Regions from separate parts of the Paenibacillus sp. FSL H7-0735 genome, predicted to be linked through region 3. Evidence: riboswitches for the same ligand, from Rfam matches in the RefSeq annotation. Region 3 holds a riboswitch; each other region holds the start of a gene.
The links. Region 3 has a riboswitch for cyclic di-GMP ahead of NSS82_RS32615 (choice-of-anchor A family protein). Riboswitches for the same ligand answer to the same signal wherever they lie in the genome.
Positions count from the first base shown of each region.

Region 1 (5,448 bases), 550 kb from region 3:
AGACATCCGGAAGAAAAAGTGCACTTGCTGGAACTGTCTCTTTAGCTTGACTAGCACTTTCCCACATCAAGCGGACTCTCGCATCGCCTTCATTCTCGTAATACTCCACCTTGATATCGTATAGCCGACCAGCCTTCAGCGTTATAGTGCCCTTACGCTCAGTACCACTTTGCTTAGTCCAACTATCAATCACGGATTCCCCATTCACCCAGACACGGATACCATCATCTGAGGTAGTGTAAAATGTATATTGCTCATTATATAACGGCTTAATTTTACCGCTCCAACGTATGGAGAAACGATCAATCCCGAGGGAGGCATCCGGCGAGCCTTGCCGCCAATTGAAATCGATTATTGCATCAGTTCTATTAAGAGCTGCTGCTCCCGACAACAACATGTTGTTGTAATACTCTCCTGCAAGCCCCTTCGCGAGAGGAATTGCTGCCTCCCCCTCTTCTTCGGAAGGTGCCGGCGCTGGTGCGGCGCTAGGTGTCGGTGCCAGACCAGTATTTAATTTATCTCTGGTCAGGGTGTAGTTGCTATTCATAAATGTTTTGATTGTGTCTGCACTGTTATTTTCGTAAAGCATTTTTCCCCAGCTCATCATATACGTCCATTTACTTTGCGATTGCTGAAGCTTCTCCAGATTAGGCATTTCACCATTCTCCCCGATCGCAATCGGTTTGCCTGCGGCTAGACTCAACAAGCTGTCATAGTATTTTTGCTGGTAATCATTTTCGTATATATCTGCTGCCAGAATATCTACTTTATCAGCACCTGGATAAGTTAGCGCATAAGGATCTGACCAAACATTGGGAGCATTCGGACTCCATACCCATAACAAATTATTTAATTTATGAACGTTAACAAAACGGTCATACATTATATTCCATAGTTTAGAAAAGTTATTTTTCTTCCCCCACCAGAACCAGTTCCCGTTCATTTCATGATAGGGTCTCCAAAGCACCGGAACATTGGCATCGCGCAAGCTTTTTAAAGAGACTGCCACCTTATCAAGCTCAGCGATCAGATTATTATATTGCTTGGTACCCGGTGTAACGTAACTATCGAACTCACTCTGGCTGAGTGTTTTTTTCACATTATCCCAGTCATAAGAGGTGCCCGGCAGGTTAGCATGAAAAGTCATAGCTACGATCCCGCCCGCTTTATTCCAGTTGATGGCGCTGTTCACCACATTTTGACGTTGCCAAGCCATCGTTGCTTCGGACTGACCACTGATCGCACCCATTTCATAACCGTGAAGAGCCGCATATTGTCCGCTGGTTCCCTTCAGCATATTGTTAATTTCATCTGGACTTTCTAAATAGTCATGTTGACCAGCAATAATGCCTTTTCCTGAGATCGAGTAAAAATAGTTAAGCAGCTTTACGGCTTCAGGTGAGGCACCTGGGGTAACTGGCGTTCCAGAATTTGAAGCAGCTATGACAATAGACGGCGAAATCCCAACAGCAAGCGGAAGTGCAGTCAGAAACAGGACGAGTGACAGAAATGCACCAAACAATCGATACGTACGGTAAGCTTTCAAAATATTCTCCCTTTCGGTAGCCAGGCTGCCACTCTTTCGAAGGCCCTATAGCTTTGCGTCCCTACCTTTCGATAGGTTTGCCTTTTCAATTTAAGAGAAATAATCTCTCTTACCGTAAGTATCGACGACAATTAATGATATATTTAGTGTTTTTATGACTTTTTTTGATAATTGAGTCAATTTACCTGTTTCAAGAAATTTTGAATTGGTTAAATAGATAGGTTAGACCTATGAAATGAATTGTTGTAGTTCTATATCATTCCAGTCTAAAGTAATACGAATGTTATCTTCTTCTACTAATTCAGACCCCGTCTGTACCTCTATAAACTCAACATCCGTCAAAGCAAGGATCGCGTGTTTCGTTCCTTCCGGTATACGTACCACGTCCCCAGCCTTCACATTATGTTTTTTCTCATTCAGCACAATACTTGCTTCGCCGCTGACGATTGTCCAAATTTCACTACGCTTGCGATGTAATTGATAGCTGATATTATTCCCCTCGGATATAAAAATCCGTTTGGTCAGCACTTCATTGCCTTCATCATATTTCACATAATCAATAACTTTGTAATGGCCCCAGCGGCGTTCCTCGTACATCGGTCTCTGTTCAAAGGTCTTCAGCACTTCTTTAATCCGTGGGCTCTCAGCTTTATGGGTAACTAGAATTCCATCCGGGCTAGCCGCAATGATCAGATCCTTCGCACCAATTACCGTAATCGGAATGTCCAGCTCATTAATCAAGCAAGTCCCCTCAGAATCCGCCGTCACAAAACCTTTTCCTACATGCTTGCTGCTCATTTCCTCTGTCAGCGTATTCCACGTTCCAAGATCCTTCCAGAATCCATCATACGGCTGCACCACAATATGTTCTTCTTTCTCCACCACTTCATAATCAAAGCTGATGGAAGACAATAGCTTATACTGCTTCTGCAATTCTTCATATCCTAAAGGCAACCCTTTACGCTGCAAAATATCTAACAAGTACCCTAAACGGAAGGCAAACACTCCGCAATTCCACAATGCATTTTGCTCGATGAGCTGTTCTGCTTGTATGCGGTCTGGTTTCTCTTGAAAGTGACTCACCTTCATAAAACCATTCCCCCCCGCCTCTTCAGTGGTAGGAATAATATATCCGTATTTCTCTGAGGCATGTTCAGGAACAACACCCATTAGTGCCAGATTTGCTCCACTTTCCAGCATGGTCCCCTCAAGCATAGCTATGGTATCGAAAAAGGATGCTTCTACATAAGGGTCAACAGGCAATATTGCTACCGTCTCCGCTGGAGAAACACCTGCCACTGAATAAAGATAGGTAGCTGTTAAGGCGATAGCCGGAAAAGTATCCCGACGCTCCGGTTCAACGATAATCGGCACATGACTTCCCAGTTGGCTTTGTATCATTTCTACTTGGCCGCGGCCGGTGGCTAGATAAGATGATTCTGCCATCCCTGCTTCCTCCAGCTGTCTCCAGACACGTTGTACCATGGATTCTGGTTCACCTTGAGGGCTTTCAAGTACCTTTAGAAATTGCTTTGAACGTGAGTCGTTAGACAACGGCCATAACCGTTTACCTGAACCGCCTGATAGAAGTACCATTTTCATAGAATGAACCCTCCTTGAATTATGGAAATCGAGCATAATGGAATTGTTATCAAAACGTATAGCTTCCGCTTAGCCTTAGTTCGAGCGGATGCATTTTTTAAAAAATTTATTAGGTATGAACCACTCCAAGGGATTTTGGACTTCCGATCGCTGTTATCCTCAGATTTCCTGATTGGACCGCTTCTCGCGGTAGAAATCCGAGGATAAAGGCGAACACTCCGTTTCTACAGTTCCAAATTCCCTTTCCGTTCTTAACCTAACCAACTACTTTTTAACAATGATCCATGCGCACCGGGCTGTACCAGCCGGAAGCGAGCACGTTTTTCTAAAGATTTGCTTCTGCTCCGGGGGAGGCAGCTGCAACTGCAAGAACAACTGCAAGAACAACTGCAAGAACAACTGCAACTACAAGAGCAAGACTAGTTGCCACCACAGAGACAGAGACAATGACAACTACAAATGCTACTGCTACTGCTACTGCGGTATATAATCAGAGTACCTAACTTTATAAATTGCTTAGAACCTTAAAATAAGGGAACGAAGTGGCGGAAGACAATTTTGGAACTGGAGGAGCGATAGCATCCGCCTTTGTCTGCGGATTTCTACCGCTATCAGCGGTTAAAATCAGGAAATCTGCAGACAACAGCGGCTGGAAGTCCAAACATTCACCGCAGTTGCGACTGACACTTAACACAAATGATTAAACCGCTCCAGCCACACTAGCAGAATAACCGCTCAATCCGCCCATCTGCGGGCGGCCGACAGAATGATAAACGAGGCCGGTACCCTCGATTTGCTCCTTGGAATACACGTTGCGTCCATCGATCAATACCCCATTACGCATGCTTTTCGCCAGCTGATGCAGATCAATATCCTTGAGTAGGCTCCAATCGGTCAAGAGGCATACGGCATCGCTGCCCTCAGCCGCTTCCTCAGGCAGATTGCACCAGCGAAGCTGCGGATGATCATATTGCTGCCTGAAATTTGTAGCTGCGATTGGATCATATAGTTTGACTGTTGCCCCTTCAGCCACCAGTGCCTCAACAATCTCTCTGGCGGGAGCTTCGCGGACATCATCAGTATTAGGCTTAAAGGCAAGCCCCCATATCCCAATCGTCGAACCGCGCAGGCTGCCAAGTGATTCATGCAGCTTGGAGATGATCATAAAGCGTTGTCCCTTATTCACTTCGACTACAGATTTCAATAATTTGAATTCGTAATCGACGTTGCCCGCAATTTGAATGAGCGCATTAGTGTCTTTCGGGAAACAGGAGCCTCCATAACCGATGCCAGCCTGCAGGAAGGATGACCCGATTCTTTGGTCCATACCCATTCCTTGTGCTACCTCGGTTACATCAGCTCCCACTTTTTCACAAATATTGGCGATCTCATTAATAAAGGAAATCTTCGTGGCCAAAAATGCATTCGAAGCATATTTGATCATTTCAGCACTGCGTATATCTGTTACAAATACATTTTCTGTGAAACCCTTATGAAGCTCGCGCATAGTTGGTTCCAGCTCTGGATTATCAAGACCAATGACAATTCTGTCGGGATGGAGGGTATCGCGAATCGCTGAGCCTTCACGTAAAAACTCAGGTGCAGACACGATATCAAAAGGATGATGGGTATGGCTAGAGATCATTTTGGAGATTTTCTCATTTGTCCCTACTGGAACTGTAGATTTAGTCATTATAATTTTGTGCCCTTCCATCGCTTTAGCGATTTCAGCGGCTGCACCCTCAATATAGGTTAAGTCTGCTTCACCATTAGGCAGTGATGGCGTACCTACAGCAAGGATGATAATATCTGAACGGCGCACCGAATCCTGAAGATCCGCAGAAAAAGATAACCGTTCCTCACGAAGATTCAGTTCAATCAGTTCCTCGATTCCCGGCTCATAGATGGGCGATTCCTTCTGTTTCAGCTTCTTAATCTTTTCCTCGTCCTTATCCACACAGATGACATGATGTCCGCCCAGTGCAAAGCACACGCCAGATACAAGACCCACATACCCAGTACCGATTACTGTCAGCTTCATATAATCATCCTCCTTTTAGAAAATTGACGTACGCCTGCTCAACATACTGCTTGAACTTAACCATAAACGCCTGCTCATCGAATTTACGTGCATGCTCCATAATTTGATCGATATCCCAAGCGTAGGACTCTACCTCATAAATAGCCTTAAGTAGATCCTCCACTTCTTGATGCTGAAAGAACACACCATTTACATAAGGAATAATAGTATCTAGTGCGCCACCTGCTTGATAAGCAATTACCGGTCTTCCTGCAGCGTT
Region 1 is NZ_JBBOZH010000001.1:1,153,442-1,158,889, reverse strand. It holds gene NSS82_RS05020 (glycosyl hydrolase) at 1-1,546, opposite strand, end outside; cyclic di-GMP riboswitch class I at 1,559-1,638, opposite strand; gene NSS82_RS05015 (sugar phosphate nucleotidyltransferase) at 1,775-3,148, opposite strand; gene NSS82_RS05010 (UDP-glucose dehydrogenase family protein) at 3,849-5,189, opposite strand; gene NSS82_RS05005 (glycosyltransferase) at 5,194-5,448, opposite strand, start outside.
Region 1: another riboswitch for cyclic di-GMP. It lies ahead of NSS82_RS05020 (glycosyl hydrolase); the one in region 3 lies ahead of NSS82_RS32615 (choice-of-anchor A family protein).

Region 2 (5,448 bases), 180 kb from region 3:
GAACGAAGAACAACTGGACCGCCGGAAGGACCACAATGATGTCAGATAAGAACTTGCGTGCTGCATTCATACAGTTCCTTAAATTTAATGCCGTAGGTTTGCTCAATACGCTTATTGATTTTGTGATTTTCACATTGTTGAATTCACTAGGGATGGTATACGCATTGGCGCAGGTGATCTCCTATAGTGCAGGTACGGCGAATAGCTTTATTTTGAATAAAAAAGTAACCTTTCGTGATCGCAACCGGGGGAATAAAGAAGGCTTCGACCGCGTGCAGCTGGTCAAGTTTATCGTGCTGAATCTGGTAGTGCTCGGAATATCACTGCTGCTAATGCATCTGTTGACAGACAGACTAGGTATTCAAGTCTTGATCTCCAAGGTGCTGGTTACCTTTATCACGGTGATCATCAATTTCTTTGGAAGTCGTAAATGGGTATTTTAAACATTAATTTCAGGCAGAAGGAGTTGCTATGCTTAAAGGCAAGTAGCTGTTTCTGCTTGATTTGTATATAACCATAGAAACAATATACGGAGGTGAATAACATTGCGTAAATTCTCCTATCTACTCATACTGGCTGGGATACTTATCATGTTATATCCGACAGCTAACGAATGGTACAACGACAGGCAGCAGGAGAAGTTATTAGAAACGGCTGAACTAAGCACTGCCGATAGTACTCCCCAGCCAGATTTGAAGAGCAGGTATGCTGAAGTTACTCAGCTGTTAGCAGAGGAATCGGTTCTGGATGCTCAGGCACAGTCCCAACCCCAAGAGACAGAAAAGCCTGAACCGGAGATTGAGGTCGGTGGCAAAGTAATCGCACTAATTGAAATCGGTAAGATTGATTTGAAGCTGCCTGTATTAGAAGGGGCTACAAAAGCTAATATGAAACATGCTGCAGCCCATATGAAAGAAACGGCACCCCTTGGAGAGATCGGAAATGCTGCAATCGCGGCGCATCGGGCTAGAACTACGGGTCGTTTGTTTAACAGATTGAATGAGGTTGTTGTGGGGGATGTTATCACGGTAAAGACTAGTGATCAGGTGTTTAACTATGAGGTATACGATATTTCTGTTGTAGATCCGAGTGATGTCTCCGTTCTTGACGGGAATGACAAGGATAAGATTCTTACTCTGATTACATGTGATCCGCTAGTGAATCCAACGCATCGGCTGATTGTTCATGCTAAATTAACAAAATGAGAATAGTGAATGACAAGAAAACACAAATACCGGGAGATATTTATAAAATAATGGGTAATCTAGTAAATTAGGTCTTGTTCACAACTATAAATATGATAGTATTATACTATAAAAGCTAAACACGATAACGGCAAACCTTCCGAAAGGTAGGGACGCAAAGCTAAAGGGCCTTTTCCCGAAAGGATGGCAGCCAGCTACCGAATGAAGAGGCTTTTTTTGTTTGTTTCAAATGGATTCTATCAATTATATCTAGTAAAGCTAGAACAGATAGAGCTTATACGATAACGGCAAACCTATCGAAAGGTAGGGACGCAAAGCTAAAGGGCCTTCCCGAAAGGATGGCAGCCAGCTACCGAAAGGAGTTTTATCCGTGAAAAAGGTATATTTTATGCTGGTGGCGTTGTTCGTCCTAATGACTTCAGTTCCGGTAAGTACAGCTCAAGCTGCAAGTGCAGATGCCAGCTGGTTGATTACATCCAAAGTGGCTCAAGGTGTTATTGGTATTAACTATGATATTCCGAAAGATAAAAGAATCAAACTCATGATCACCAAAGATAACAGCAGCTATACTTATAACTTGTATGCTTCTGGACAAGCTGAGGACTTCCCTTTGCAACAAGGAAATGGGACTTATAAGGTTTCGGTTCTGGAGAACACAACCGGTAATAAATACAAAGCGTTATATTCCGAAGTAGTAGACGTAACCATGAGTGACTCGAATTCCGTATATTTGGGCTCCGTACAGAATGTGAAATGGAGTTCTTCTGATAAAGCGATTGTCAAAGCTAAACAATTAGTACAAGGCAAAACAACAGACGAAGAGAAAGTTAAAGCGATCTATAACTATGTAGTTGCGAATGTACAATATGACTACTCTCTTGCTAATAGTGTAACTACTGATTATATTCCAAGCATCGATAAGACATTGACTACTAAAAAAGGGATTTGCTATGATTACGCTTCTCTTTTTGCCGCAATGCTGCGGAGTGTAGATGTTCCTGCTAAGTTGGTAATGGGGAATACAAGCTACGTTACGCAATATCATGCCTGGAACGAAGTATTGCTTAATGGGAAGTGGGTTACCATTGATACTACAGTGGATGCAGGACTTGCAAAGAGTGATAAGAAAACCGATTTAATTAAAGCCTCAAGCAAATATACTGCGGCAAAATACTATTAAATTCGCCGCTAGAAACATAACTCTATTAAATAAACAACTAGCTTAATTATTAAGCTAGTTGTTTATTTTTATATTAGGGGTTGCTTTTCTATTAATAGTTGGGGTATTATAGGTAAGCGTTGTTAGACAGCGTACAGGCGATACAGACGAGGCTGATAAAAAGCTTCGAAAAATAAAGCTTGCATTTCTGAAAACAACATGATATATTATAAGAGTTGCTGCTGAGACATTAAACGGCGTCAACGAGAACTTGATCTTTGAAAACTGAACAACGAGTGAGTAGGAAATCACGTAAGTGATATCCAAAATTAGAGAATTAATTTTCTCGTCAGATGTTTCAAAATGAGCATATCGCTCTTTTCAATACTAATTGGAGAGTTTGATCCTGGCTCAGGACGAACGCTGGCGGCGTGCCTAATACATGCAAGTCGAGCGGAGTTATTTTGAAAGCTTGCTTTCAAAATAACTTAGCGGCGGACGGGTGAGTAACACGTAGGCAACCTGCCCTTCAGACTGGGATAACTACCGGAAACGGTAGCTAATACCGGATAATTTCTTTTTTCTCCTGAGAGAAGAATGAAAGACGGAGCAATCTGTCACTGAGGGATGGGCCTGCGGCGCATTAGCTAGTTGGTGGGGTAACGGCCCACCAAGGCGACGATGCGTAGCCGACCTGAGAGGGTGAACGGCCACACTGGGACTGAGACACGGCCCAGACTCCTACGGGAGGCAGCAGTAGGGAATCTTCCGCAATGGGCGAAAGCCTGACGGAGCAACGCCGCGTGAGTGATGAAGGTTTTCGGATCGTAAAGCTCTGTTGCCAGGGAAGAACGTCCGGTAGAGTAACTGTTACCGGAGTGACGGTACCTGAGAAGAAAGCCCCGGCTAACTACGTGCCAGCAGCCGCGGTAATACGTAGGGGGCAAGCGTTGTCCGGAATTATTGGGCGTAAAGCGCGCGCAGGCGGCTATTTAAGTCTGGTGTTTAAACCTTGGGCTCAACCTGAGGTCGCACTGGAAACTGGGTGGCTTGAGTACAGAAGAGGAAAGTGGAATTCCACGTGTAGCGGTGAAATGCGTAGATATGTGGAGGAACACCAGTGGCGAAGGCGACTTTCTGGGCTGTAACTGACGCTGAGGCGCGAAAGCGTGGGGAGCAAACAGGATTAGATACCCTGGTAGTCCACGCCGTAAACGATGAGTGCTAGGTGTTAGGGGTTTCGATACCCTTGGTGCCGAAGTTAACACAGTAAGCACTCCGCCTGGGGAGTACGGTCGCAAGACTGAAACTCAAAGGAATTGACGGGGACCCGCACAAGCAGTGGAGTATGTGGTTTAATTCGAAGCAACGCGAAGAACCTTACCAGGTCTTGACATCCCTCTGAATCTGCTAGAGATAGCAGCGGCCTTCGGGACAGAGGAGACAGGTGGTGCATGGTTGTCGTCAGCTCGTGTCGTGAGATGTTGGGTTAAGTCCCGCAACGAGCGCAACCCTTAACTTTAGTTGCCAGCAGGTAATGCTGGGCACTCTAGAGTGACTGCCGGTGACAAACCGGAGGAAGGTGGGGATGACGTCAAATCATCATGCCCCTTATGACCTGGGCTACACACGTACTACAATGGCCGGTACAACGGGAAGCGAAGCCGCGAGGTGGAGCCAATCCCATCAAAGCCGGTCTCAGTTCGGATTGCAGGCTGCAACTCGCCTGCATGAAGTCGGAATTGCTAGTAATCGCGGATCAGCATGCCGCGGTGAATACGTTCCCGGGTCTTGTACACACCGCCCGTCACACCACGAGAGTTTACAACACCCGAAGTCGGTGGGGTAACCCGCAAGGGAGCCAGCCGCCGAAGGTGGGGTAGATGATTGGGGTGAAGTCGTAACAAGGTAGCCGTATCGGAAGGTGCGGCTGGATCACCTCCTTTCTATGGAGAATCGTCTTCTGCAATGAAGACATTCAAATCGGAAGCTCAGCTTCCAAAACTCAGGTTTAGGCCTGTTACTCACTCGTTGCTCAGTTTTGAGAGTTTAAGCTCTCAAGTAAGACTTGATCCTTGAAAACTGGATACCGAAATGAATTTGCGTTTTAGAACATCTTTTAGCAACTTGTGCAAACAAGTAAATGTTATTAGTGAGATTTTTCTTCGGAAAAATCAAGGTTAAGCTAATAAGAGCACACGGAGGATGCCTAGGCGCCAGGAGCCGACGAAGGACGTGGCGAACAACGAAACTGCCTCGGGGAGCTGTAAGCAAGCTTTGATCCGGGGGTGTCCGAATGGGGAAACCCAGCTGTGGTAATTCGCAGTTACTCATACCTGAATACATAGGGTGTGTAGAGGCAGACCAGGGGAACTGAAACATCTAAGTACCCTGAGGAAGAGAAAACAATAGTGATTCCGTCAGTAGCGGCGAGCGAACGCGGAACAGCCTAAACCAAGGGGCTTGCCTCTTGGGGTTGTGGGACGTCTCACATGGAGTTACAAAGGAATATGGTAGGTGAAGAGGTCTGGAAAGGCCCGCGATAGAGGTAAAAGCCCTGTAACCTAAACTGTGTTCTCTCCGAGACGGATCCCGAGTAGTGCGGGGCACGTGAAACCCCGTATGAATCCAGCAGGACCATCTGCTAAGGCTAAATACTACCTGGCGACCGATAGTGAAACAGTACCGTGAGGGAAAGGTGAAAAGCACCCCGGAAGGGGAGTGAAATAGAACCTGAAACCGTGTGCTTACAAAAAGTCAGAGCCCGATCTATGGGTGATGGCGTGCCTTTTGTAGAATGAACCGGCGAGTTACGTTTAACATGCAAGGTTAAGCCGAGAAGGTGGAGCCGCAGCGAAAGCGAGTCTGAATAGGGCGACTTAGTATGTGGACGTAGACCCGAAACCGTGTGATCTACCCCTGTCCAGGGTGAAGGTGCGGTAACACGCACTGGAGGCCCGAACCCACGTACGTTGAAAAGTGCGGGGATGAGGTGGGGGTAGCGGAGAAATTCCAATCGAACTCGGAGATAGCTGGTTCTCCCCGAAATAGCTTTAGGGCTAGCCTCGGTATAAGAGTAGTGGA
Region 2 is NZ_JBBOZH010000001.1:784,636-790,083, forward strand. It holds gene NSS82_RS03480 (glycosyltransferase family 2 protein) at 1-49, shown strand, start outside; gene NSS82_RS03485 (GtrA family protein) at 36-443, shown strand; gene NSS82_RS03490 (class D sortase) at 546-1,205, shown strand; cyclic di-GMP riboswitch class I at 1,325-1,407, shown strand; cyclic di-GMP riboswitch class I at 1,482-1,562, shown strand; gene NSS82_RS03495 (transglutaminase-like domain-containing protein) at 1,576-2,385, shown strand; rRNA gene NSS82_RS03500 (16S ribosomal RNA) at 2,753-4,310, shown strand; rRNA gene NSS82_RS03505 (23S ribosomal RNA) at 4,543-5,448, shown strand, end outside.
Region 2: another riboswitch for cyclic di-GMP. It lies ahead of NSS82_RS03495 (transglutaminase-like domain-containing protein); the one in region 3 lies ahead of NSS82_RS32615 (choice-of-anchor A family protein).

Region 3 (5,448 bases):
GTCGGCGTCACTGTTGGCGTCGGCGTTGGTGTTGGTGTCGTCGTCACTGTTGACGTCGGCGTTGGTGTCACTGTCGGCGTCGGTGTTGGTGTCACTGTCGGCGTCGGTGTCACTGTTGGCGTCGGCGTTGGTATTGGCGTCGGTGTTGGTGTCGGTGTCGGCGTCGGCGTCACTGTTGGCGTCGGCGTTGGTGTTGGTGTTGGCGTCGGCGTTGGTGTCACTGTCGGCGTCGGTGTTGGTGTCACTGTCGGCGTCGGTGTTGGTGTCACTGTCGGCGTCGGTGTCACTGTTGGCGTCGGCGTTGGTATTGGCGTCGGTGTTGGTGTCGGTGTCGGCGTCGGCGTCACTGTTGGCGTCGGCGTTGGTGTTGGTGTTGGCGTCGGCGTTGGTGTCACTGTCGGCGTCGGTGTTGGTGTCACTGTCGGCGTCGGTGTCACTGTTGGCGTCGGCGTTGGTATTGGCGTCGGTGTTGGTGTCGGCGTCGGTGTCGGTGTCACTGTCGGCGTCGGTGTCGGTGTTGGTGTCGGTGTTGGTGTTGGCGTCGGTGTCGGCGTCACTGTTGGTGTTGACGTAGGCGTTGGCGTCGGTGTTGGCGTCACTGTCGGCGTTGGTGTCGGACATGGTGTTCGGTGTCGGCGTCACTGTTGGTGTTGACGTAGGCGTTGGCGTCGGTGTTGGCGTCACTGTCGGCGTTGGTGTCGGACATGGTGTTGGTGTTGGCGTCACTGTCGGCGTTGGCGTTGGTGCCACTGTCGGCGTTGGCGTTGGTGTCACTGTTGGCGTTGGCGTTGGTGTCACTGTTGGCGTTGGTGTCGGCGTTGGTCCAGGTTCATCACCATCGTATGGATAGTGGTGAAATTCACCACCACCAGTCCCTTTGAGTGAAGCCGCCACTAAAGTACCGTTAATCTGACCATTAATAAAATCAACATGAGCATAGGGGGCAAGTATGCTTCCCATTACACCTATGCCTGCCATATCCAGATACGCAGCTTGGCTAAAGTTAAGCAAAATTTTCTTGCTGTTCAACACGTTATTAGGTAGAAATCCGAAGTTTTTCATTTTTACGTTAGAACCATCAATATTAATAATTGCTGTAGATCCTGAAGGAACATTTATTGTAATTCCATAGGTATTAGAGACGTTATCTCCTGGAACATTAAAAACATTGACCGCAGGATCTGTACCTGTCAGGGTAAGACTGCCATATTGGTACACTGTTGTTCCATTCGCCGGCAATGCTGCAAGTTCTGCTGATTTGTCCTTCAAAGACTGACCTACGGCTGAAAAGTCAATCGTACTCCCCTGTCTTTTTGTACCTCCCTTGAGGAGCGTTACATTCCCTGAAAAATCTCCCCCGTGCACGATATTCCCATAAACAGTACCTCCGTTGAAAGTAAGATTCCCTCCAACAACAAGTGTGTCAGTCAAGGAAACCTCAGCAGCGGTCAACCTATCTCCAACACTATAGTTGGTTAAGTTAACGTTACCTCCAGCAGCAAACCTTCCTTCCGTATCCGAAACCGTTGTTATATCCCCTAGAATAAACACGTTGTAGACCCCTGCAATTCCCAATGTAGAAGAACTACTAGCTCCAGCAACTCCAGCTCCTAATGAGGAAAGCCCACTACCTACCGTCAAAATCCCAGCTAATACAAGCGAGAGTAACGGTCTTATTCTTCTTTTCAAATGGCACACCTCCTAAAACTATGATTTATATTAATCAGAATAATTACCAGAAACTCTAAAGGACCTAACAACAAAAAAGACCGCCAAAAAGAAGTGGAATTCCCTTCTCATGGCAGTCGGACGGTCATTGTGCCTTTAAGACACTTTAGACTCCTGGACTTTGCGTCCCGCCCTTTCAGACGGTTTGCTATTATCATGACTATATATATGTATTACACTGCAAGTCCAGAACTGGTAGCCGAAGCATTCTCTCCAATAACCGTCTATGACTTTTAATACTTTTTGAATTAATAACAGTTTAGCGCCCCACACCCACAATTGTCAATCAATTCCTTTCGATGATCCCCCTCATTATTACCATACAAAAAAAGCGCCTAAAGGCGCTTCGCATAAGGTTTTTCATTAAATTTTAAAGTAACTGTATATAGCCCAATATGGATATCCATAAGGGAACACTCAGAATTAAACCAAAAAACAATCCACGCTGGAGGCTGCCCTCTTTTTCCATCATAATTCTCCCTTATGTGCGTCCTATACATTAATTTTTATTATTACAATTTTAATATAATTTATTCTTCGTTATTTAGTTGTGAATTTAATCACATTGGATAAGCTGTTTAGAAATACCATTGATTATTTTTGGAATATCGGGTTAGAATACGAATATACGTTCCTATTAGAGGTGATGAGATTCATGCATAGAGCAGAAAGCAGGGACAACATGCTGGTGAAATCTTATTTATTGCTTCCGATGATTTTATCAGCTTTCGAACGGGACTCCGCCATTTTATCTACACACTTACGAACACCCGCCCCTTATCTGGAGGTGCTTGGAACAGCTGCTGCAGTAGCTACAACAGATCTAAGGGATGTTCGTGCAGAAATGAGAAGACGGGGAATCAAGGTGTATGAGCAAAACAGACTTAATACGGGAATTGAAGCCAAGTATATATGTCGTGGCTATCACGAACGAATGCTGCTGTTGAATGACATTGTTGCGGCTCAGGCTGCCATCCATATGCGCAGATACCTAGGGCTGGATATTTCCTCTTTTAAGAGTTACGAAGAACAGTTTCAAATTAAATAAAGCTGTATAGAAGCCGCTCTACTCCCCCCCCATCAATTAGTGAACAAAAAAATAGGCCTTACCATGGGAGTTGGCAAGACCTGAGAGAGATATACCACAAAACACTGGGGGGTGTTTGGTGTCTTCAATATATACCTCGAACCTGAAAAAAAGCTGATAGGCACATAAAAATTACATTAAAAATATCATTCGCCGTTCAGAAGTGATTAGAGTGCTCCCACAAGCTTAGCCGACCTTTAGCTGGAATTGGATGGCTTAATGGATGAACCCCTTCAAGCTTCCAAGCAAACCGTCCTTCGCTATAGTCGCCAAAATCATATTCGTTCCCATTGATCCATTCCCTTAAATCCACCTCTGGAGTAACCACATAACATCCCGCGAGCTGACCTGTAGCAATAATAGCTCCTGTCGGCAAATTATTTGCTGTATAGCCATGTTTCGCCAATACTGATTTGTACGGTTCCTGTTCACAAATCTTTTTGTCAATCCTCATTCCGGCATGAATGCCTAACTCGCCGCGGTAGGCTGTTCTCCATGAACGAGTTTCAAACTCTTTTTCACCAAGAGCAATTAAGGTCGCCCAAGGCTGCCGTATTGTTATACACCGCATGATATCTATCCCCTTTGTTTATGTTGGACGCTTGTCACGAATACCACGGGCCTCGATCTCGCGTTGTGTAATCTTGCTCGCCTTGATCTGATAAATAATCCCAACCGTTTGGTCGATACTCATTTCCATCAATGATCGCCTCTAAACTAAGAACATTCATTTTTATTATATACAAACAAAAGTTCTAAATATCAATATTATTGACATTCACCTGTAACTCCCCACAATTTAAACAAATAAAACAATTAAAATTGATAAAGGAGAATATAGTTTGTATACTAATCAAGTAGTTAGTGTGCAAACTATTTAAAGAGGGGAATTAATTTATGGACAACCCAGGACAGTTATTAATAAGAGTAAGTCTTGAAATGAAAAAAAGCTTAACAAAAAAACTTTTACTTTATAATGTAACAGCTCCTCAATGGGCAGTATTAAAAGATATATCTATTCATTTAGAAGGAACAACTCCAGCTATGATTGCAGAGCGAACTTACTCGGATCGCCCTACAATAACGGGTATACTCGAGCGACTTAAAGCAAAAGGACTTCTGGACATTAGAGATAATCCAAATGATAAACGATCAAATCTTGTATTCATTACAGATTCGGGAATGATAATTAAGAGTCAAATAGAAGTTCTTAGTGACGAAATCATGGATAACGCACTTAAAAATATTTCTGAACAAGAAATGTCCACGTTTATGAACGTGCTTAAAACGATCTATTTAAATATTAGTTAGGGAAGTGAGACTTATGATTCTAATCACAGGGGCAACCGGTAATGTAGGACGTGAAGTGGTTAACGAACTAAGGAAAAGTGAAACACCTTTTAAAATTGCCTCCCATCGAAAAGACAGTGAGTATGTTTATTTTGATTTTGAAAATGCTGATTCTTTTCGTCCAGCGTTAACAGGAGTGAAAAAATTATTTTTACTGCGCCCTCCTCATATAGCTGACGCAAAAAAATATTTCCAACCCCTCATAGATATCGCAAAGGAAGTCGGAGTTGAACACATTGTGTTTCTATCTCTATTGGGCGTAGAGAAAAACCCAATTGTTCCACACCATAAAATTGAAAAAATCATTAAAAAATCAGGAATTCCATATACTTTTTTACGCCCAAGTTTCTTCATGCAAAACTTAATTTCTCAACATGGGGAAGAGCTTCGTAAAGAAAAGGAGATCTATGTACCCGCAGGAAAAGGCAAGACTAGCTTTATCGATGTTCGTGATATCGGTACTGTAACAGCTAGAATCCTAACTGAGAATGGTCATGAAAATAAAGGTTACTCGTTAACGGGAACTGAAGCGCTAGATTACTATGAAGTAGCTGAAATTTTATCTGAAGAGCTAGGAGAAACAATCAAATATGTTAATCCATCAGTTCTTCAGTTTAGAGATAAAATGTTAACAAAAGGAATTCAAAAAGAATTTGTGACTGTTATGATTGGAATTTACTTCACTGCAAAAATTGGATTAGCCAAAAAAATCACGCCCGATTTACAAATATTACTTGGTAAAAGACCCATTACATTCAAAGAATTTGCACATGACTATAAGTACGAATTAGTTTAATCATGGTGGTTTTTTGGCTAAACCATCAGGAAGCATTTCAGGATACATTGTTACTGCCGCGTGCGAGGGGAATCAATAAAGGTCGTCATAATGGATATGCTGCTGTTTATTCTTATATTGGTAATGTACAAAATGCTATGCCTGTGCAACCGATTTTAAACTAATGTCGTAACCACTAGAGGGGAAGGTCCATGATTCAAAAACCACGTACTACTATTAAATGGACTCTTATTTTTGTTTTTTTGTTATTAGTCACCGCCTGTAGTAAGAATGATGAAGTTTTGAAAGGAATTGTACATACAATAGATGTAGAAAATAAAAGAATTTTAGTAATTTCCGAATTAAAAGAAGAAGACTTGAACAAGGAATACAAGGAGGTTCTCGAATCTAATGAGTACTCTCAAGCCATTTGGGTAAATAAAGTTGCACCTTCTAAATATAAAAAAAGCGATGAGATTAAAGTATTTTTTGAAGTAAGTGATGATTC
Region 3 is NZ_JBBOZH010000001.1:600,509-605,956, reverse strand. It holds gene NSS82_RS02705 (LPXTG cell wall anchor domain-containing protein) at 1-599, opposite strand, end outside; partial or broken gene NSS82_RS32615 (choice-of-anchor A family protein) at 847-1,698, opposite strand; cyclic di-GMP riboswitch class I at 1,798-1,888, opposite strand; gene NSS82_RS02700 (hypothetical protein) at 2,384-2,776, shown strand; gene NSS82_RS02695 (ASCH domain-containing protein) at 2,973-3,386, opposite strand; gene NSS82_RS02690 (MarR family winged helix-turn-helix transcriptional regulator) at 3,713-4,126, shown strand; gene NSS82_RS02685 (SDR family oxidoreductase) at 4,140-4,961, shown strand; gene NSS82_RS02680 (DUF3221 domain-containing protein) at 5,153-5,448, shown strand, end outside.

Region 4 (5,448 bases), 120 kb from region 3:
CATATTATCGTACGCACGCTGCAATACGCTTTCTGCTTCAGCATTCATCTTTTGTACGTCTTCGGCGGTAAGAACCTTTTCGTTTTTCAGTCTCTCTGCATAAACCTTGTAGACGGTCGGATGATTGCGAACCTTGCCGTAGACAATAGGTTGTGTGGTTTCAGGATCATCCATTTCGTTGTGACCATGACGGCGGTAGCCGATGAGATCAATTACGAAATCTTTTTTGAATTGATGGCGGTATGCGCTAGCTAAACGTACGGCTGCTACGCAGGCCTCTGGGTCATCAGCGTTGACATGGACTATCGGGATTTCATACCCTTTGGCGATGTCACTCGCATAATGCGTAGAACGGGAATCTTCACTTTCAGTCGTAAAACCAATTCGGTTATTAACAATGATATGGATCGTCCCACCATTTTGATAACCTTGAAGTTTGCCGATATTAAGCGTTTCTGCAACAATTCCTTCACCTGGAAAAGCAGCATCACCATGCATCAGCACCGCCATAGCTTTACTGGTATCAATCTTCGGCAGTCCTGCAGTGCTCCGGTCTTCTTGTGCGGCACGAGTGAAACCTTCCACGACAGGATTGACGAATTCCAAGTGACTTGGGTTATTCGCTAGTGTTATTCTTGTGCGTACGGTTTCTCCTTCACGGACAGCACGGTCTGCACCGAGATGGTATTTCACATCACCTGTCCAGCCATAGTTAATGCCTGTGGAGCCTTCGGAAGGGAAAAGCTCCTTGTTCGGAGAATGATGAAACTCTGAAAATATGATATCATAAGGTTTGCCCAAAATATGTGCAAGAACGTTGAGGCGACCGCGATGCGCCATGCCCATCAAAATATGCTCTGCACCGTCATGTGCAGCAGCGCGTACGATTTCGTCTAACATCGGCACAAGAGCATCATTGCCTTCAAGACTGAAACGCTTCTGACCTACAAAAGTCTTGTGGAGGAAGGTTTCAAATTGCTCTACCTGAATCAGGCGGTTCAGGAGCTCTTTGCGTTCTGTATTATTCAGGGGTGCTGGTGAGCTGGTGGATTCTGCCTGTCTATTTAGCCATTGCAGTTCTTTTTCTTCATGCACATGCCCGAATTCATAGGCGATAGTCTTGGTGTATGCCTGACGCATACGTTGCACGGCATCCCACCCGGTATGCACATCATTCGGCGCATTTTCCCATATAAGCGTGGCAGGCAGTGCAATCAGGTCTTCGCGGGTCAGCCCATAGGTTTCAGGCTCAAGATATTTTGCCATGGGATTCTGATCGCGTACCAGCGGATCAATTTCAGCGGCCATATGGCCATATATACGAATATTGGCGATTAGCTTGGAAGCTCTTACTGCTTTTCTAAGCCATTCGGTGTCTCCCGAGATGCGCGGCTGAGGAGCCGGTTCGCTATCCGGAGTTAGGGGAGGGGGTCCCGAATTTGTAAAAAGCTCGCGATAATTATTTTCTACGGTGGAGGGATCTTTCACAAACTGTTCATATCTTTCTTGAATGTAGCCTAAATTGGGTCCGTAATACTTACTCCAAATGGATTCGTTATAGGGCTCTTTGGCTGCCATGAATACATCCTCCTTAACGGATGAACTCCATAAGTGACATTTTGTGTCAACGCTTACTGGAGCTGTGATGATTGCGGTTTCATTTCTCATCTTATTGTGCTACTTTCAGCCACTGTAATCAATTCATTCTTTCGTCCAATACGTTCGCAAAATGGTATAGGTTAGCTTGTTCTAACGAAAAGAAGGGTGTTTCTTCTCATTACCCATTCTAAAGGCCTATTAAAATGATTCTATTATCCTTATTTTTAACTATTAGGTCAGTAAATATTTATTTTGCTAGTACAATTTATTTTATGTAACGGACGAGTATCGTGATAATCGGACAAGATCTTTGAAAAAAAATCTTTTATTTTTCGTTTTTAAAATAGAAAGTAACCAGGAATCGACACACTTTTCCGCTTTCTTTTTGTATAATGTTATTGCAGATAGTAATATTATAGTTTTTTAAGCAGATCCTTTCGTGAAAAGGGTCCAGTAAAAGGTAAACTTGCCGAAAGGCAGGGGCACAAAGTCGCGGGTCTAAGGTAGAGATACTATGACAGCCGGATTGCCTGGGGACGTAAAATCTTAGGGGGAGATTTTTTGGAAAAGTCCAACCAGGGTAGCAACAGAGAACAGCAGTTTATTGATCTGGATCAAGAGTGGGTACATTTATTATTAGCAGCTAAGAAGGCTGGCATTAAGGCAGATGAAATCCGCCAGTTCTTTCATGAGAAAACTGTGCAGATCGTGCAGTAATACATTAGAGGGGTTACATATCGAAAAAGGGCACAGCGGTTCTTCGCTGTGTCCTTTTTCGATATGATTTAGTAGAAGAGAGGATCGTACCAGATTAGTAGGAAGTATTAATCCTTTTGATCGAGCTTCCATTTCTGATAGTCCAGAAATTCTTTGAATTCGCGTTTGCTAATGCCTGAGTCCATAGCTTCCTGCACCAATCGGAACCATTCCGAATCTAAATGTGATTCCTCTGCATCATTTGGTTCTCCATAGAGTAGGGCATGAATGGATACCTGAAGCGCGTCAGCGATCTTTTCGATAAACTGGATGGATGGATTGGATTGGATGTTTCTCTCCACGTTGCTAAGATACGACTTAGCCACATCTGCTCTGTCCGCAAGCTCAGATAGGGAGAAACCCTTGTCTAGGCGGAGCTGCTGGATACGTTGGCCCATATTCTGTGGCACTATGCTGACGCCCCTCCGTAATTTTTGTTATTAGTATAGCAAATATCAATAAATCGGACAAAGTTTATTGTAAAGAGAAGAGCAGCAATCTGCTTATCCGTGGCCGGATTCAGGATCTGCTGCTCTTCGAGTATTTTATTAAATTACTTTATTGATCTTAGTAGTCTTTTTTCGCACCTTGTTTAGCTACGAAATCCCAAGTCAGTGTTAAGCTATCGCCTTGGAAAATATTTTGATCTTGGTTATTTTCCACAAATTCGAATTGGACGGAGAAGCTGTCATTGGTACCGGCTTTAATACCGGATGCTTCGGTAAAGAGTTGATCCCAACCTGTATTTTTTACGAGATCCGGATGCTGACTTTTTAAAGCAGCAAGTGTAGTCTCATAAACTACATTTTCAGGAGAGACGATAGGTACTCCTTTATCATTATTTCTAAGGAATTTAACTTTAATGAACTCGGCTAAATCCAGGTAGTTATCTCCTTTAGCATCCGTGATTTGAGTCGATGTATTCAGAATGATAGATCCGATATCGAGCGAACCATCGTTTTTCAATTTGAAGGATTTAGTTACAGTATCACCTGGTTTCAGGTTAGGAATATTAACGATGACAGAAGGGTCGGAGTTCAGATCGAGTGTACCCGCTGCGAATGTAGCTGTGCTTTGCGCAGTGTCGCTAAAGTATGCGAAGGTTCCTCCGCCGATTAATGATAAACCCAGTGCTGCAGATGCTACGCCAAGACCCAATGTTTTCTTGATACCCATAATAAAATTCCTCCTCAAATTTGTGTTTGAATTTTTTATAAAATTTATATATTGTATCTTCCGGTTCGTAAGCGGAAGTGGACAATCAACTTAGGGCTGTGTTTCTGTTGGGGGCGGTGAGGCTGGCAGTAGGGCAGCATTTTTCTTTTCTAATGCAGCTACAGCCTTCCAAGAGGTATACAGAGCATAGAGCAGAAGCATCAAGCCAGGCACGATCATGAGGACTACACTTCCAGCTTTGGAAACCGCGAAATTCATAGCGTAACCGACATAGGGTACAGTGACCCCGGTATACTGAGCTACAACATTCGCAGAACTGGTAGGGTTCATGTCGGGTGCGTCGTTGTTATCGCCTTTAGTGCGATAAACAGCTTCACCAGTAGCGTTATTGACGGTCGCTTCTACAATCCGGTGAGTAATGAGCAGATTATCTTCGTTCCTAAAGGTGATGACATCGCCTGGTTTGAAACGATTCATATCCCCTCCGGGTTTTAATGCGACAATTGAGCCTGTCTGAATTCCTGGTTCCATCGATCCTGAGAGTACGGTTTTGATCTCATATCCGAAGAAAGCAGGTTCACCACCGGAGGCCTTGGATAACACTACGGCTGCCACCAGCAGAATAAAGATCACAAGCATTAAGCTCGATAAGGTATTATTGATAATTTTTTTAATTCGCATCTTATTCTCCACCTTTCTCAGGTTGAGGGTCCGAAGGAGCTTGGGTTGCTACCGGCGGGGTAGTCGTACTGTCTTCCGCCTTTGCCGTCTCTTGTGGAGCCTCTTGCTGAGGAACATCTTTTGGAATTGTGAGCTCTTCGCCAATTTCCGGCTTAACCGGGTCAGTGGCTGGGGCTTCAGGTTGTTCTTTATTTGGGGCTTCCGGAGCAGCTTCACCTGACGTTGGAGGGGTTGCCTCAGCTTTCGCTTTATCCTCGGCTTCTTGTTGCTTTTTCTCCTCAGCCAAACGTTCTTCTTCCTTCTTCGCTTCTTCTTCTTTCTTTGCTTGCTCTTCTTCTAGCCGAGCTTTTTCAAGCTCTTCTAGTTTTTGCTCGCGAGTCTGACTGATCATTTGGAGTTTATCTTGAAGGGTAGTGATACCTGAGGTTGCCGATTCTTTAAGGTTAGTCAATTCGGTATTTAGAGCTTCATAAGTGGAGGTGAGGTCGCTAGAGATCACGCCATCTGGTTGAGTGAAGGTAATCAGGAATGGCAGTGGCTGTGGGAACTCTCCTTCGCGTAATTCAAGTTGTCCATAAACATCACTGGTAACTACCGAAGCGAATGGAAGACCGACATCGTGTATGGAGGTTAGGTAACTAATAACTCCATTTAAGGAAGCATTCAAGGATTCCGAGATCACACCGCTTTGATTCAGGCTGCTTTGTAAATCTCTGAAAAATTGCTCATCCTTGATTTCTAGACAGTTTGAATCTAGAGAAGTCATATATCCTCCTATCTGGAAGAGTAAGGCTGCTGCTGCACTTAGCTCATTGTGGATTTGATTCCAAATTTGGCTGTTAGCCGCCAGTTGCTCGTTAACGCTATCTATTTGGGATTGAAGCGCCGCTATTTGCGAAGAAATCTCTTGTGCAGCGACATCAAGCTCTTCCAGCGACATCCCTTCTATTCCCGAAACGTCCGAGTAGTTAGCTGATGAGGAAAAGGGTTGTAGTGATTCTTTTAAAGTGAGCGCTCGATTAACATGCTCTTTGAACTCTGTAAGCAGTGCCTTGATCGAATTCGGAAATACTTCGCAAAAGCTAATCGTGCTAGTGGTTTGCGCAGCAGCTCCAAAGCCTCCATAGGTACCACCAACTTGCTGCGAGGTATATAGAAATAAGACGGAGACAGCCATTCCTGATTGCAGTATACGTAAACCAATTTTCCTGTTTCTTCTAGGTCTTCTCCTTGCTG
Region 4 is NZ_JBBOZH010000001.1:481,647-487,094, forward strand. It holds gene NSS82_RS02170 (2-oxoglutarate dehydrogenase E1 component) at 1-1,578, opposite strand, end outside; cyclic di-GMP riboswitch class I at 2,049-2,133, shown strand; gene NSS82_RS02175 (anti-repressor SinI family protein) at 2,161-2,316, shown strand; gene NSS82_RS02180 (helix-turn-helix domain-containing protein) at 2,424-2,753, opposite strand; gene NSS82_RS02185 (TasA family protein) at 2,923-3,531, opposite strand; gene sipW (signal peptidase I SipW) at 3,622-4,212, opposite strand; gene NSS82_RS02195 (hypothetical protein) at 4,214-5,389, opposite strand.
Region 4: another riboswitch for cyclic di-GMP. It lies ahead of NSS82_RS02175 (anti-repressor SinI family protein); the one in region 3 lies ahead of NSS82_RS32615 (choice-of-anchor A family protein).